DNA from 4 places in the Streptomyces sp. NPDC050145 genome. Region 4 is predicted to be linked to each of the others. Evidence: riboswitches for the same ligand, from Rfam matches in the RefSeq annotation. Region 4 holds a riboswitch; each other region holds the start of a gene.
What was found. Region 4 has a riboswitch for thiamine pyrophosphate ahead of ACIBTU_RS18085 (purine-cytosine permease family protein). Riboswitches for the same ligand answer to the same signal wherever they lie in the genome.

Region 1 (3,614 bases), on a different contig from region 4:
CTCCACTTCCAGCGTGGAGAATCCCGGGCCGCCGAGGATCTGTACGACGCCGAACGAGGTGAAGGTGAAGAGGAAGACCATCAGGGCCGCGGCGGCGACGGCGGGCCCGAGCGCGGGCAGCGTCACCTTGCGCCAGGCGGCGAGGCGGGAGGCGCCGAGCATCCGCGCGGCCTCCTCCTGGCGCGGGTCGAGCTGCGCCCACAGGCCGCCGACGGTCCGGACGACGACCGCGTAGTTGAAGAAGACGTGCGCGAGCAGGATGGCCCACACGGTGGTGTCGAGCCGGACGCCCCACAGGTCGTCGAGGAGCCCGCCGCGGCCGACGACCGCGAGGAACGCGGTGCCGACGACGACGGTGGGCAGCACGAACGGCACGGTGACCGCGGCGCGCAGCACCTGCTTGCCGGGGAATTCGAGCCGGGCGAAGACGTACGCGCCGGGCAGCGCGACGAGCAGGGTCAGCGCGGTGGAGGCGAGCGCCTGCCACACGGTGAACCACAGGACGTGCCGCACGTCCGCCTCCCCGAGCACGTCGAGGATCCGCCCGAGGCGCCAGACCCCGTCGACGTGCAGACCGCGCTCGACGATCGCGGCGACGGGGTAGGCGAAGAAGAGCCCGAAGAACACGGCGGGCACGGCCATGAGGCCGAGCCGCGCCGCGCTCCCCGTACGGAGCCGGCGCGGCCGGGTGCCGGCCTCGGCCTTGGCCTTGGCCTTGGCCTTGACCTTGGCCTTGGCCTTGACCTTGGCCTTGGCCTCGGACGTGACCTCGGCCTTGTCCGGGGTCACTTCCTGACGAGCGACGTCCACGTCTTGACCCACTCGTCACGGTGGTCCGCGATGTTCCGCGGGCTCATGGTGTGCGGCTTGTCGATCTCGACCGCGTACTTGGTGTAGTCGGCGGGCGCGACGGCGTTCTTCGCCACCGGGTCGACGAACATGTTGAGCGGCATGTCCTCCTGGAACTCCTTGGAGATCAGGAAGTCGAGGAAGGCCTTGCCGCCCTTCTCGTTCTTCGCCCCGTCGAGCAGGCCGGCGAACTCGATCTGGCGGAAGCAGGTGCCGGTCGCGACGCCGACGGGCGAGGTCTTGGGCTGCGGGTCGGAGTAGATCGCCTCGGCGGGCGGGGAGGACGCGTAGGAGACGACGAGCGGGCGGTCGCCGCCGGCCTTCTTGCCGCTGGCGCTGCCGGAGAACTCCTCGTTGTAGGCCTGGTCCCAGCCGCTGACGACCTTCACGCCGTTGGCGTTCAGCTTCTTCCAGTAGGACTGCCAGCCGTCGTCGCCGTACTGGGCGGCGCTGCCGAGCAGGAAGCCGAGGCCCGGGGAGGACGTCGCGGCGTCCTCGGTGACCAGCAGGTTCTTGTACGCGGGCTTGGCGAGGTCCGCGAAGGAGGCGGGCGGCGTCAGCTTGTGGTCGGCGAAGTACTTCTTGTCGTAGTTGACGCAGATATCGCCGGTGTCGACGGGCGTGACGCGGTTCTTGCCCTTGTCGAGGCGGTACTGGTCCGGCACCTGGTCGATGCCCTTGGCCTCGTAGGAGGTGAACAGGCCGTTGTCGAGGGCGCGGGACAGCAGCGTGTTGTCGACGCCGAAGAACACGTCGCCGACGGGGTTGCCCTTGGACAGGATCGCCTTGTTGACGGCCTGGCCGGCGTCGCCGTCCTCGACGACCTTCACCTGGTAGCCGGACTTCTTCTCGAAGTCCTTGATCACGTTCTTCGAGACGGCCCACGAGTCGTGACTGACCAGGGTGACCGTCTTGGAGTCCCCTGCGTCGCCGCCACCCGAGGACGACGACGAACCGCACGCGGACAGCGTGACGAGCCCGAGCCCCACGGCCGCGGCCAGGTACGCCTTCTTGTTCTTGCTCACTGGTTTTCCTCCTGGGGGTGACCAGGAAGAGACGCGGCCCTGCCCGGGCCTTTCCTACGGCTCCGGGCAGGGCGCAACAGCTTGAGTGGTGACCGAACTTCCTACCCAGAATGACCTGGGCAAGGTTCAGAGGGTCTGCGGCTCTGCCGCACTCTCAGCGCTGTGGCGCTCCCCTGTCGGAATATGAAGATGTGGTACTGCGGGCAAGGCTACCGCTCGGTGGCGGCGAGCTGTCCACAGGCTCCGTCGATCTCCTGGCCACGGGTGTCCCGGACGGTGACGGGGACTCCGTGCGCCGCGATGGCCTCGACGAACGCCTTCTCGTCCTCGGGGCGCGACGCGGTCCACTTCGAGCCCGGGGTCGGGTTCAGCGGAATCAGATTGACGTGCACGGGCTTCCCGCGCAGCAGCCGCCCGAGCCGGTCCCCACGCCAGGCCTGGTCGTTGATGTCCCGGATGAGCGCGTACTCGATGGACAGCCGGCGCCCGGACTTGGCCGCGTACTCCCAGCCGGCGTCGAGCACCTCCCGCACCTTCCACCGCGTGTTGACGGGCACCAGCGTGTCCCGCAGCTCGTCGTCAGGGGCGTGCAGCGAGATGGCCAGCCGGCACTTGAACCCTTCATCGGCGAACCGGTGAATGGCGGACACCAGGCCGACCGTCGACACGGTGATCCCGCGCTGGCTGAGCCCGAGCCCGTCGGGCTCAGGATCGGTCAGCGCCCGAATGGCACCCACCACGCGCTTGTAGTTGGCGAGCGGCTCCCCCATCCCCATGAACACGATGTTGGACAGCCGCGCCGGCCCGCCGGGGATCTCCCCGTCCCGCAGGGCCCGCATCCCGTCCACGATCTGGTGCACGATCTCGCCGGTCGACAGGTTCCGGTCGAGGCCGGCCTGTCCGGTGGCGCAGAACGGGCAGTTCATCCCGCATCCCGCCTGCGACGAGATACACATCGTGACCCGGTCCGGGTACCGCATGAGCACGGACTCGACGAGCGTGCCGTCGAACAGCCGCCACAGGGTCTTGCGGGTGGTGTCCTGGTCGGTCGACAGATGCCGCACGACGGTCATCAGCTCGGGCAGCAGTGCCTCCCGCAGCTTCTCGCGCGACCCGGCGGGGATGTCGGTCCACTCCGCGGGGTCGTGCGCGTACCGCGCGAAGTAGTGCGTGGACAGCTGCTTGGCGCGGAACGGCTTCTCACCGATCGCGGCGACGGCTTCCTTCCGCTCGGCGGGCGAGAGGTCGGCAAGGTGCCGCGGCGGCTTCTTGGCTCCGCGGGGGGCGACGAATGTGAGTTCTCCGGGCTTAGGCATGGCTGTACCAGTGTCGCAGACAAACGAGTGCGGGCCCGCCGCCCTGTGGACAACGGACCCGCACCGGGGAAAACGCAGGTCAGCCGGACCCGACGAACAGCACCAGCAGCAGCCACACCACCGGCGCCGTCGGCAGCAGGGAGTCCAGGCGGTCCATGATGCCCCCGTGGCCGGGGAGCAGCGTGCCCATGTCCTTGATGCCGAGGTCGCGCTTGATCATGGACTCGCCGAGGTCGCCGAGCGTCGCGGACGCGGCGACGCAGACACCGAGGACCAGGCCCTGCCACCACGTGCCGTCGTCCACCAGGAACTGCATGCACAGCACGCCCGCCACCATCGCGAACAGCACCGCGCCGAGCAGGCCCTCGCGGGTCTTGCCGGGGCTGATGCGCGGCGCGAGCTTGTGCTTGCCGAAGCGCCAGCC
Region 2 (3,614 bases), on a different contig from region 4:
CGCGCTCGCGCAGCACGTCACGCAGCGTGCACCCCGCGATGTACTCCATCGCCAGGTACACGTACGCGCCGTCGGTGCCCTGGTCGTACACACCCACCACGTTCGGGTGCGAGAGGCGGGCGACGGACTTGGCCTCGCGGATGAACCGGTCGACGAACGAGACGTCGGCCGCCAGCGAGGGGTGCATCACCTTGAGCGCGAGCACGCGGTCGAGGCGGGTGTCCACGGCCCGGTAGACCGTGGCCATCCCGCCGACCGCGATCCGTGCGTCGACGCGGTACCGGCCGTCGAGCACCTGCCCGAGCAGCGGGTCCTGAAGGGTCGTGTCCACGCAGGCGAGTGTACGAGGAGTGACCGACAGGGCCCGCCCGCCCGGGAGGTACTGCAGCAGACCTGTGACCCTGTGCGACCCGCTCAGAAGGCCGGGCGCTCCGGGTCCAGGCGGGCCATCCCGTCCGTCGGCGAGGACGCCTCGGCGAAGTGGCGCCTGGGAATGCGGCCCGCGCGGCGGGCGAGGCGGCCCGCCTCCACCGCGTGCCGCATGCCCTCGGCCATCAGCACCGGCTCCTGCGCGCGGGTCACCGCGGAGGCGAGCATCACACCGGCGCAGCCCAGCTCCATGGCGAGTGCCACGTCGGAGGCCGTGCCCGCGCCCGCGTCCAGGATCACCGGCACGCGCGCGTGCTCGACGATCAGCTGGAAGTTGTGCGGGTTGCGGATGCCGAGCCCGGAGCCGATCGGCGAACCGAGCGGCATCACGGCCGCGCATCCCACGTCCTCCAGCTTGCGCGCCAGCACCGGGTCGTCGTTCGTGTACGGGAGCACGGTGAAACCGTCGTCCACCAGCGTCTCGGCCGCGTCGAGCAGCTCGATCGGGTCGGGCAGCAGGGTGCGCTCGTCTGCGATCACCTCGAGCTTGACCAGGTCCGTGCCGAGCGCCTCGCGCGCGAGGCGGGCCGTCAGGACGGCCTCGCCCGCGGTGAAACAGCCCGCCGTGTTGGGCAGCACCTGGATGCCGAGCTTCTCCAGGACGGAGAGGACCGAGCCGTGCACCGAGGCGTCCACGCGGCGCATCGCCACCGTGGTCAGTTCGGTCCCGGAGGCGACCAGGGAGCGCTCCAGGATGTCGAGGCTCGGGGCGCCGCCCGTGCCCATGATGAGACGCGAGGAGAGCGTCGTGCCGCCGAGGACCAGTGCGTCGTCCGCCATGTCGGTCAGCCTCCCTGGACCGCGGTGAGGACCTCGACCCGGTCGCCCTCGGAGAGCGCGGTCGCGGCCCACTGGGTGCGCGGGACGACGGTCTCGTTGAGGGCGGCGGCGACGCCGGAGGGGGCGGCGGTCAGCGTGGCCACCAGTTCGTCGAGCTTGGTCGCGGCGGCCACGGTGCGCGGCTCGCCGTTCACGGACACGTTCATGCGGGCTGCTCCGAGAGGGCCGGGAAAGAGGTGCTGAAGCGGTGGGGGGTGAACGGGCGGGCCTCGTCCGGGAGTTCACCGGTGGCCAGGGCGTGCGCCATGACGTCGCCGGTGACCGGGGTCAGCAGCACGCCGTTGCGGTAGTGGCCGGTGGCGAGGAGGAGGCCGGGCAGGGCCGTCGGGCCGAGGATCGGCGCGTTGTCCGGAGAGCCGGGGCGCAGGCCCGCGCGCGTCTCCGTCAGCGGCAGTTCGGTGATGCCGGGGACGAGTTCGTGCGCGTCGCGCAGCAGCTCGTAGACACCGCCGGCGGTGACCGTGGTGTCCCAGCCGAGCTCCTCGGTGGTGGCGCCGACGACCAGCTCGCCGTTGACACGCGGCACCAAATACACGTTGCCGCCGCGCACGACCGCGCGGACCGTGCGGCTCAGGAACGGCGCGTACGCCTTCGGCACGCTGAGGCGCAGCACCTGGCCCTTGACCGGGCGCACCGGAGGCAGCAGGGCCTCGGGGACGCCCGCGAGCCGCCCGCTGTGGCTGCCGGCGGCCAGTACGACCTGCTCCGCGGCGAGCTCGCCGCCGTCGGCGAGGACGACGCCGCGCGCCCGGTCCCGTACGACGGAGAGCCGTTCGGCCCACGTCCGGTGCAGGGTGACGCCGGCGCGCTCGCAGGCCGTCACAAGGGCGCCCGCGAGCCTTCTCGGGTCGATCTGGTGGTCGCCGTCGACCCGCAGGCCGCCGCGCACGCCCGGCGCGAGCATCGGCTCCAGGCGGCGGCACTCACGGCCCGACAGCCACTCGGACTCCAGGCCCGAGCGCAGCTGCAACGCGTGCAGTTCCCGCAGGTGCGAGCGGTCGTCGGCGTCGAGCGCGACGGCCAGCGTGCCGCACGCGCGGTAGCCGAGATCGTGGCCCGTGGCCTCGGACAGCTCGGCCGCGAAGTCCGGATAGCGGCGCGCGGACTCGACGTTCAGGGCGAGCAACGTCTCCTCGCCGTAGTGCAGTTCGGTGACGGCGGCCAGCATCCCGGCCGCGACCTGGGCGGCGCCGCCGCCCGGCTCGGGGTCCACGACCGCGACGGACAGACCGCGCTGCGCGGCCCTCCACGCGGTCACCAGACCGATGATGCCGCCACCGACGACCACGACGTCGGTGGCGGACCCGCTGACAGATGGCGTACGCGACATGGGCGTCCAGCCCCTCCCTTCGCCGGCATGACCCGGATCAGGTTCGTACGGTCGGAGGCCGCTCCAGCCTCCCTCTCAGCCCGCTGCGTACGGGCTCCCGCGAGTGCTTTACGTTGGCCACCCTAGCCGTTCGGTATGCCACCAAGTAAGGGAGCCCAGCCCGTGGCCCGATCCCTCGAAGGTCTCTTCCTCGCCCCCGTGACCGACCAGGCCCCAGGTCAGGTGGGCACCCGGACCCGCTTCGCCTACAGGGAGGAGGAGGGCCGGATCTGGGCCTCCTACGAAGGCGGCGACATCGTGCGCGGCCACCTCGTGGGCACCCGCGCGGGCGACCGGCTCGACTTCCGCTACGTCCAGCTGAAGACCGACGGGACGACGTCCTCGGGGCACTGCGTCTCCACCGTCTCCGAGCGGCCCGATGGCCGGGTCCGGCTCGACGAGACCTGGGAGTGGGAGTCGCAGGAGGGCAGCGGCACGAGCGTCGTCGAGGAGATCGCCGCGCCTGCCGCGCGGGACTGATCGCGGAGTGATCGCGGGGGTCGACACGGGGATGATCGCGGGGCTTGATCGCTAAACCGGTGACACGTGTGCAGGACGTCACGGAACGCGAGTGGCCCGGGCCGCTGACCCGCGCCCGCACGGGTGCCTAAGGTGACCTTGTGAGCGATCAGGAGAGCGGGAACGAGACGCCCCCGGGCGACCGGCACGTCGTCGTGGTCGGCGCGGGCATGGCCGGCGTGCAGACGGCGGTGGCGCTGCGCGAGCAGGGCTTCACCGGGGCGGTCACGCTGATCGGCGCGGAACCCCACCAGCCCTACGACCGGCCGCCGCTCTCCAAGGCCGTCCTGCTCGGCAAGGCCGAGGGCTCCGCCTTCGACGTCGACTTCGAGGCCCTCGGCGTCACCCTCCAGCTGGGCCGCGAGGTCACCGGACTGCGCCCCGCCGACCACGAGCTCGACACCGTGACGGGCCCCGTCCCGTACGACGTCCTGGTCGTCGCGACGGGTGCCGAACC
Region 3 (3,614 bases), on a different contig from region 4:
GAGGTACACGCGGTTGCCGCTCGCCGCGAACTCCTTCGACTTCTGCTCCATGCCCGCCTCGACCTCGGACTTGGTCGTGCCGTGCTCGCGGCGGATGTCCTGCGAGATCTTCATCGAGCAGAACTTCGGACCGCACATCGAGCAGAAGTGCGCGGTCTTCGCGGGCTCGGCCGGAAGCGTCTCGTCGTGGAACTCCCGTGCCGTGTCCGGGTCGAGGGCCAGGTTGAACTGGTCCTCCCAGCGGAACTCGAAGCGGGCGTCCGACAGCGCGTCGTCCCACTCCTGCGCGCCGGGGTGCCCCTTGGCGAGGTCGGCCGCGTGCGCCGCGATCTTGTACGTGATGACGCCGGTCTTCACGTCGTCCTTGTTCGGCAGGCCCAGGTGCTCCTTGGGCGTGACGTAACAGAGCATCGCGGTGCCCCACCAGGCGATCATCGCGGCGCCGATGCCGGACGTGATGTGGTCGTACGCCGGGGCGACATCGGTGGTCAGCGGGCCGAGCGTGTAGAACGGCGCCTCCTCGCAGATCTCCTGCTGGAGGTCGATGTTCTCCTTGATCTTGTGCATCGGGACATGGCCCGGGCCCTCGATCATGGTCTGCACGTTGTGCCGCTTGGCGATGGAGTTCAGCTCGCCGAGCGTGCGCAGCTCCGCGAACTGCGCCTCGTCGTTGGCGTCCGCGATGGAGCCGGGGCGCAGGCCGTCGCCGAGCGAGTACGTGACGTCGTACGCCGCGAGGATCTCGCAGAGCTCCTCGAAGTTCTCGTAGAGGAAGCTCTCCTTGTGGTGCGCGAGGCACCACGCGGCCATGATCGAGCCGCCGCGCGAGACGATGCCGGTCTTGCGGTTGGCGGTCAGCGGCACGTACGGGAGGCGGACGCCGGCGTGGACCGTCATGTAGTCCACGCCCTGCTCGGCCTGCTCGATGACCGTGTCCTTGTAGATCTCCCAGGTCAGCTCCTCGGCCCGGCCGTCGACCTTCTCGAGGGCCTGGTAGAGGGGCACGGTGCCGATCGGGACGGGGGAGTTGCGCAGCACCCACTCGCGGGTGGTGTGGATGTTGCGGCCGGTGGAGAGGTCCATGACCGTGTCGGCGCCCCACTTGGTCGCCCAGGTCATCTTCTCCACCTCCTCCTCGATGGAGCTGGTCACGGCCGAGTTGCCGATGTTGGCGTTGACCTTCACCAGGAATCGCTTGCCGATGATCATCGGCTCGATCTCCGGGTGGTTCACGTTCGCCGGCAGGACCGCCCGGCCGGCCGCGATCTCCTCGCGGACGACCTCGGGCGCGACGTTCTCCCGGATCGCCACGTACTCCATCTCCGGGGTGATCTCGCCCCGGCGGGCGTACGCGAGCTGGGTCACGGCCTGGCCGTCGCGGCCCCGGCGCGGCTGGCGCGGGCGGCCCGGGAAGACCGCGTCGAGGTTGCGCAGACCGCCGCGCGGCGAGGTGTGCTTGATGCCGTCGTCCTCGGGGCGGACGGGGCGTCCCGTGTACTCCTCGGTGTCGCCGCGGGCGATGATCCAGTTCTCCCGCAGCGGCGCGAGGCCCCTGCGGACATCGGTGTCGACGGTCGGATCGGTGTACGGGCCGGAGGTGTCGTACAGCGTGACGTCCTGCCCGTTGGTGAGGTGCACCTGGCGGACCGGCACCTTGAGGTCGGGGCGGGAGCCCTCGATGTACCCCTTGTGCCAGCCGATGGACTTCCCGGCCTCCGGCTCAGAGCCGTTGGAGGCAGGCGTGCGTGCGTCCGTTGTGGTCATGAGACCTACTCCCTACGCCGGCATTACCCGGTAACAGGTTCGGCGGTCGACGCAGCGGCTCTCGTCCACGGCGTTCCACGTTTCACGTGAAACACGCGCTGGGACGAAGGTCAGCGCCCTCTCAGCCCGGTGCTCCGAGCTCCCGCGTTTGCAAAGGTGCCCCCACGCTAGCGTCATGACGGACACGTTGAACAGAGGGCCCCTCCCGTTCTTGCGATGATCGGGCGGTGACCACGACGCATGAGTCCGATCCTCCCTCGTCCCCGCCGCCGCACGGGCACTCCCACAGCCACGGCCCGGCGGCGCCCGTGTCCCGGCATCTGCGGAGGGTCATCGCGGCTGTCCTGATCCCGTTCACCGTGGCGGTCGTGGTGGGTCTGGCGGTGCTCTGGCCGGGCGGCGCACCGGCCCACGACCGCACCGGTGTGGGCTTCGACCGGCAGACGCAGCAGGCCACGGTGACCAAGGTCGAGAAGGTCGACTGCAAGTCGGTGCACGCCTCGGGCGGGGCGCCGAGCGGCGACCCGGGCGCGGTGCCCGCGGGCGGGAAGCCCGGTGCCGCCGCGGGCGAGTGCGAGATCGCGACGGTGCGCGTGGACACCGGCAAGGACAAGGGCCGTACGTTCACGGAGGTCGTGCAGCCCGACTCGCCCCGCCAGCTGCACGAGGGCCAGCAGGTGATCGTCGCCTACGCGCCGGACGCACCGAAGAACCTGCAGTACTCGGTCACGGACGTGAACCGGAAGATCCCCATGACGGTGCTGGCCGGGATCTTCGCTCTGGCGGTGGTCGTGGTGGGACGCATGCGCGGGGTCATGGCGCTCGTCGCGCTCGCGATCAGCTTCATGGTGCTGACCTTCTTCATCCTCCCCGCGATCCTCCAGGGCTCGAACCCTCTGGTGGTGGCGGTGGTCGGGTCCAGCGCGATCATGCTCATCGCGCTCTACATGTGTCACGGCCTGTCGGCCCGCACCTCCGTCGCGGTGCTCGGCACCCTCGTGTCGCTGCTGCTGATCGGCCTGCTCGGCTCGCTGTTCATCGGCTGGGCCGCGCTGACCGGCAACACCGACGACAGCACCGGCCTGATCCACGGCCTGTACCCGGACATCGACATGAGCGGTCTGCTGCTCGCCGGCGTCATCATCGGCTCGCTCGGTGTCCTGGACGACGTGACGGTCACCCAGACCTCGGCCGTCTGGGAGCTGCACGAGGCGAACCCGTCGATGGGCCGGCGCGGTCTGTACCGGGCGGCCATCCGGATCGGCCGCGACCACATCGCTTCGGTCGTGAACACCCTGGTGCTCGCGTACGCGGGCGCGTCGCTGCCGCTCCTGCTGCTCTTCTCGATCGCGCAGAGCAGCGTGTCCGACGTCGCCAACAGCGAACTGGTCGCCGAGGAGATCGTGCGCACGCTGGTCGGCTCGATCGGACTGGTCGCCTCCGTGCCGGTGACGACCCTGCTGGCCGCTCTGGTGGTGTCCGCCGACCGTCCGGGGTCCCACGAGCCCGCGAAGGCCGTACCGGGGCGGTCCGGCCGGGGCCGGCGACGCAAGCGCTGAACCCGCGCGCGGAACTGCTCGGGCGCACCGCGCTGCTGAAGCGTTACGTCTGCCGTCCCGCGGGCTGCCGGAAGGTCAGCCCGCGCTCTGCTCCTCGGCCAGGATCCGGTCCAGGGCCTGGTCGAGATCGGCCTCGAAATCGGCCATCGCCTGCTCCTGGCCGAGCGGGACCAGCTTGTCCGTGCGGTCCAGGAACGCGATGATCGGCGCGACCCCGGCCCGGAAAAGGGCCTGGTCGCTGCCGACCTGCAGCCTGATGTGGACCTCGCCGGGCAGCTCGTCGGTGTCACG
Region 4 (3,614 bases):
GATCGTGTGCGCGTACCGCGAGACGGCCGCCGCGAGGAAACGGACCTGGCCCGCGCGGACCGACTCCTGGCTGCGCTGGGCGAGATGCGTGTCGAAGACGCGGACGGGCCGGCCGCCCACCACGGTCGTGACGGCCAGGTAGCCGCGGTCCTCGGAGCCGCCGTCCGGGTACTCCGCGGTCCTGCGCTGCGTCATCGGCGACGCGGACAGGATCGCCTGCCCGAAGCCGCCCGGCCGCCACGGCAGCCCGCCGCACCGCCCCCAGTTGCGCAGCACCGGCCCGTACGCCACCTGGTAGCGCAGCCCGTACAGGCGCTCCAGGTGATCGCGGATCCGCTCGACGTCCCGCGCGCACGCCTCCTGGAAGCCGATGACCTGCGGCGCGTACGCGGCGATGTGCGCGGCCCGGCCCACGGCGAGTTCGGGCCCGCCGCAGGGATTGCACAGGTTCCACGTCATGACCCGGCCGTCGACGACCTCCGTGGGCGCGCCGGGCGGCAGCGCGGGCCGGGCGACGAGCGTCCCGCCGGGCGCGCTCGGGCCGAGCAGCAGCAGGGCGAGCACGCACAGCACGATCGCGAGCGTCCGCCCGCGTCCGACGGACCGGGACACCATCGCCTCCCCTGGTGATGCCTGACGGCTGTGATGTCTGACCGCCTGTGATGTCTGACGCTCTCGAGGGTATGCGCCTGATCGCGGTGGTGGCCGACCGGCCGGAGCGGCAGAATCCGACTCGGCGGGCGATCCCCGCGACGGACGAAGCTATGAAAGAGGACAAGGTCATGGTGGAGCAGGACGAGCGGTTCGACGTGGTCGTACTGGGAGCGGGACCCGGCGGATACGTGGCCGCGGTCCGGGCGGCCCAGCTCGGCAAGCGGGTCGCGGTCGTCGAGGAGAAGTACTGGGGCGGCGTCTGCCTGAACGTGGGCTGCATCCCCACCAAGGCCCTGCTGCGCAACGCGGAACTGGCCCACATCTTCAACCACGAGGCGAAGACCTTCGGCATCAAGGTCGACGGCCAGGTCACCTTCGACTACGGCGAGGCCTACACCCGCAGCCGCAAGGTCGCCGACGGCCGCGTCAAGGGCGTCCACTACCTGATGAAGAAGAACAAGATCGCGGAGTTCGACGGCCGCGGTACCTTCCTCGACGCGCACACCCTCCAGGTCGCCGGGTCCGACGGCACGACCCGCACCATCGGTTTCGAGCACTGCATCATCGCCACCGGCGCCACGCCCCGGCTGCTGCCCGGCACCGAGCGCAGCTCCCGCGTCGTCACCTTCGAGGAGCAGATCCTCGCCGACGAGCTGCCCCGCTCGATCGTCATCGCCGGCGCGGGCGCGATCGGCATCGAGTTCGCGTACGTGCTGCACCAGTACGGCGTGAAGGTCACGATCGTCGAGTACCTCGACCGGATGGCGCCCCTCGAGGACGCCGAGGTGTCGGCCGAACTGGCCCGCCAGTACCGCAAGTTGGGCATCGACGTGCTGACCTCCACCCGGGTGGACGCCATCGACGAGTCCGGCCCCGACGTCCAGGTCACCGTCACCGGCAAGGACGGCGCCCAGCAGGTCCTCACCGCCGACAAGGTCCTCCAGGCGATCGGCTTCGCGCCCAACGTCACGGGCTACGGCCTGGAGGGCACGGGCGTCGCGCTCACCGAGCGCGGGGCGATCGAGGTCGACGGCTTCTGCCGCACCTCGGTGCCGCACATCTACGCCATCGGCGACGTCACCGCCAAGCTGATGCTCGCGCACACCGCCGAGGCGATGGGCGTCATCGCCGCCGAGACGCTCGCCGGGGCCGAGACGATGGAGCTCGACTACGCGATGATCCCGCGGGCCACCTACTGCCAGCCGCAGATCGCCAGCTTCGGCTACACGGAGGCGCAGGCCCGCGACCTCGGCTACGACGTGAAGGTCGCCAAGTTCCCCTTCATGGCGAACGGCAAGGCGCACGGCCTCGGCGACACCAACGGCTTCGTCAAGCTCATCAGCGACGCCACGCACGGCGAACTCATCGGCGGGCACCTCATCGGCCCCGACGTCACCGAGCTGCTGCCGGAACTGACGCTGGCCCAGCAGTGGGACCTCACCGTCCACGAGGTCGCGCGCAACGTCCACGCGCACCCGACCCTGGGCGAGGCCGTGAAGGAGGCCGTGCACGGCCTCGCGGGCCACATGATCAACATGTGACGCGCCCGGGACGTCGGCACTGCTGACCGGAGTGTGGGACGGAGCCGGGGGCGGCTTCGTCCCGCACTCGGCGAGCGGCTAGTGTTCGCTCCCGTACTGCCCGACACGGGGTGCTCCCGCACATGCGACGGAGCTGAGATCACACCCGTAGAACCTGAACCAGTTAGCACTGGCGGAGGGATGTCAGCGATGTCGATACCGCATGTCTCGAGCGAGCCCCGGAGCACCGCCTTCGACGGGCGGATGCCCACCGCGCCGGGGGACTGGCGCCCCGAGGCGCGCGGGATCGCGCCCGTCCCCGAGGAGCACCGCTACGGCGGCGCCGGCCGCCTCTTCACCGTCTGGTTCGCGCCGAACCTGACGATGAGCGGCGTCTTCACCGGCACCGTCGGCATCGCCCTCGGCCTCGACTTCGCGACCGCGCTGGCCGCCGTCGTCCTCGGCACGGTCCTCGGCGCGGTCCCCACCGCCTACCTCGGCACCTGGGGCAGCCGCACCGGCGCGGGACAACTGCCACTCGCCCGCCTCGCGTTCGGGCGCGGCGTCGTGGTCCCCGGCGCGCTCCAGTGGCTGTCGTCCATCGCCTGGGACGCGCTCATCGGCCTGTTCGGCGGCGACGCGCTCGCCCGGCTGTGCGGCTGGCCGTTCTGGCTCGGCGCCCTGGTCATGATGGGCGCGCAGGGCCTGCTCGGCGCGTTCGGCTACGAGGCGATCCACCGCCTGCAGAAGTGGATGACGGCCGTCCTCGCGGTCGCCTTCTGCGCCCTGGCGCTGCGCCTCGCGGACGCGGGCGTCACTCCCGAGTCCCACGGCGCCGCGCAGGGCGCCGACCGGATGGGCGCGTTCGTGCTCACGACGACGATCGCGCTCAGCCTGTCCGTCTCCTGGGCCCCGTACGCGAGCGACTTCAGCCGCTACCTGCCGCGCACCACGTCCCCGTCCCGCATGTTCTGGTGCACGCTCGCGGGCATCGTCGTCTCCTTCACCGCGGTCGAGGCGCTCGGCCTGTGGGGCGCCTCCGTCTTCACCGACCAGACCGCCCAGGGCGTCGACACCCTCCTCGGCGGAGGCGTCGTCGGCTCGCTCGGACTGCTGGCCGTAGCGCTGGCCGCGCTGTGCAGCAACGCCATGAACGACTACAGCGGCTCGCTCGCCCTCCAGGTCGTCGGTGTCCGGCTGCCGCGCCCGCTCGGCGCCGCGCTCGCCGCGCTCCTCGGCTTCCCGCTCGTGCTGTGGATGCACGCCGCCGACACCGCGGCACGCTTCCAGAACGTGCTGCTGTTCGTCGGCTACTGGATCCCCGGCTTCGTCGCCGTCGTCCTCGTCGACTGGCTGGCCCGGCACCGCGCCCGCGACGGGGCGCCCGTGGACCTCGCGGCGGAGGAGGCGCGGCCGCAGCCGGTGCTCCCCGCTCTGATC

Region 1: it holds a riboswitch for thiamine pyrophosphate, as region 4 does, so the genes downstream of both, ACIBTU_RS29215 (thiamine ABC transporter substrate binding subunit) here and ACIBTU_RS18085 (purine-cytosine permease family protein) in region 4, are expected to answer to the same signal.
Region 2: it holds a riboswitch for thiamine pyrophosphate, as region 4 does, so the genes downstream of both, thiO (glycine oxidase ThiO) here and ACIBTU_RS18085 (purine-cytosine permease family protein) in region 4, are expected to answer to the same signal.
Region 3: it holds a riboswitch for thiamine pyrophosphate, as region 4 does, so the genes downstream of both, thiC (phosphomethylpyrimidine synthase ThiC) here and ACIBTU_RS18085 (purine-cytosine permease family protein) in region 4, are expected to answer to the same signal.

What each region holds. Positions count from the first base shown of each region.
Region 1 is NZ_JBITJS010000016.1:91,468-95,081, reverse strand. Features, by position in the region: gene ACIBTU_RS29220 (ABC transporter permease) at 1-642, opposite strand, end outside; gene ACIBTU_RS29215 (thiamine ABC transporter substrate binding subunit) at 786-1,874, opposite strand; TPP riboswitch at 1,955-2,059, opposite strand; gene rlmN (23S rRNA (adenine(2503)-C(2))-methyltransferase RlmN) at 2,084-3,190, opposite strand; gene ACIBTU_RS29205 (phosphatidate cytidylyltransferase) at 3,270-3,614, opposite strand, start outside.
Region 2 is NZ_JBITJS010000007.1:261,193-264,806, reverse strand. Features, by position in the region: gene pknB (Stk1 family PASTA domain-containing Ser/Thr kinase) at 1-331, opposite strand, end outside; gene ACIBTU_RS16470 (thiazole synthase) at 415-1,209, opposite strand; gene thiS (sulfur carrier protein ThiS) at 1,215-1,415, opposite strand; gene thiO (glycine oxidase ThiO) at 1,412-2,599, opposite strand; TPP riboswitch at 2,597-2,710, opposite strand; gene ACIBTU_RS16455 (hypothetical protein) at 2,762-3,118, shown strand; gene ACIBTU_RS16450 (NAD(P)/FAD-dependent oxidoreductase) at 3,328-3,614, shown strand, end outside.
Region 3 is NZ_JBITJS010000002.1:188,840-192,453, forward strand. Features, by position in the region: gene thiC (phosphomethylpyrimidine synthase ThiC) at 1-1,764, opposite strand, end outside; TPP riboswitch at 1,757-1,920, opposite strand; gene ACIBTU_RS04385 (YibE/F family protein) at 1,992-3,323, shown strand; gene ACIBTU_RS04390 (SsgA family sporulation/cell division regulator) at 3,399-3,614, opposite strand, start outside.
Region 4 is NZ_JBITJS010000008.1:207,222-210,835, reverse strand. Features, by position in the region: gene ACIBTU_RS18095 (endonuclease/exonuclease/phosphatase family protein) at 1-615, opposite strand, end outside; gene lpdA (dihydrolipoyl dehydrogenase) at 783-2,195, shown strand; TPP riboswitch at 2,292-2,393, shown strand; gene ACIBTU_RS18085 (purine-cytosine permease family protein) at 2,385-3,614, shown strand, end outside.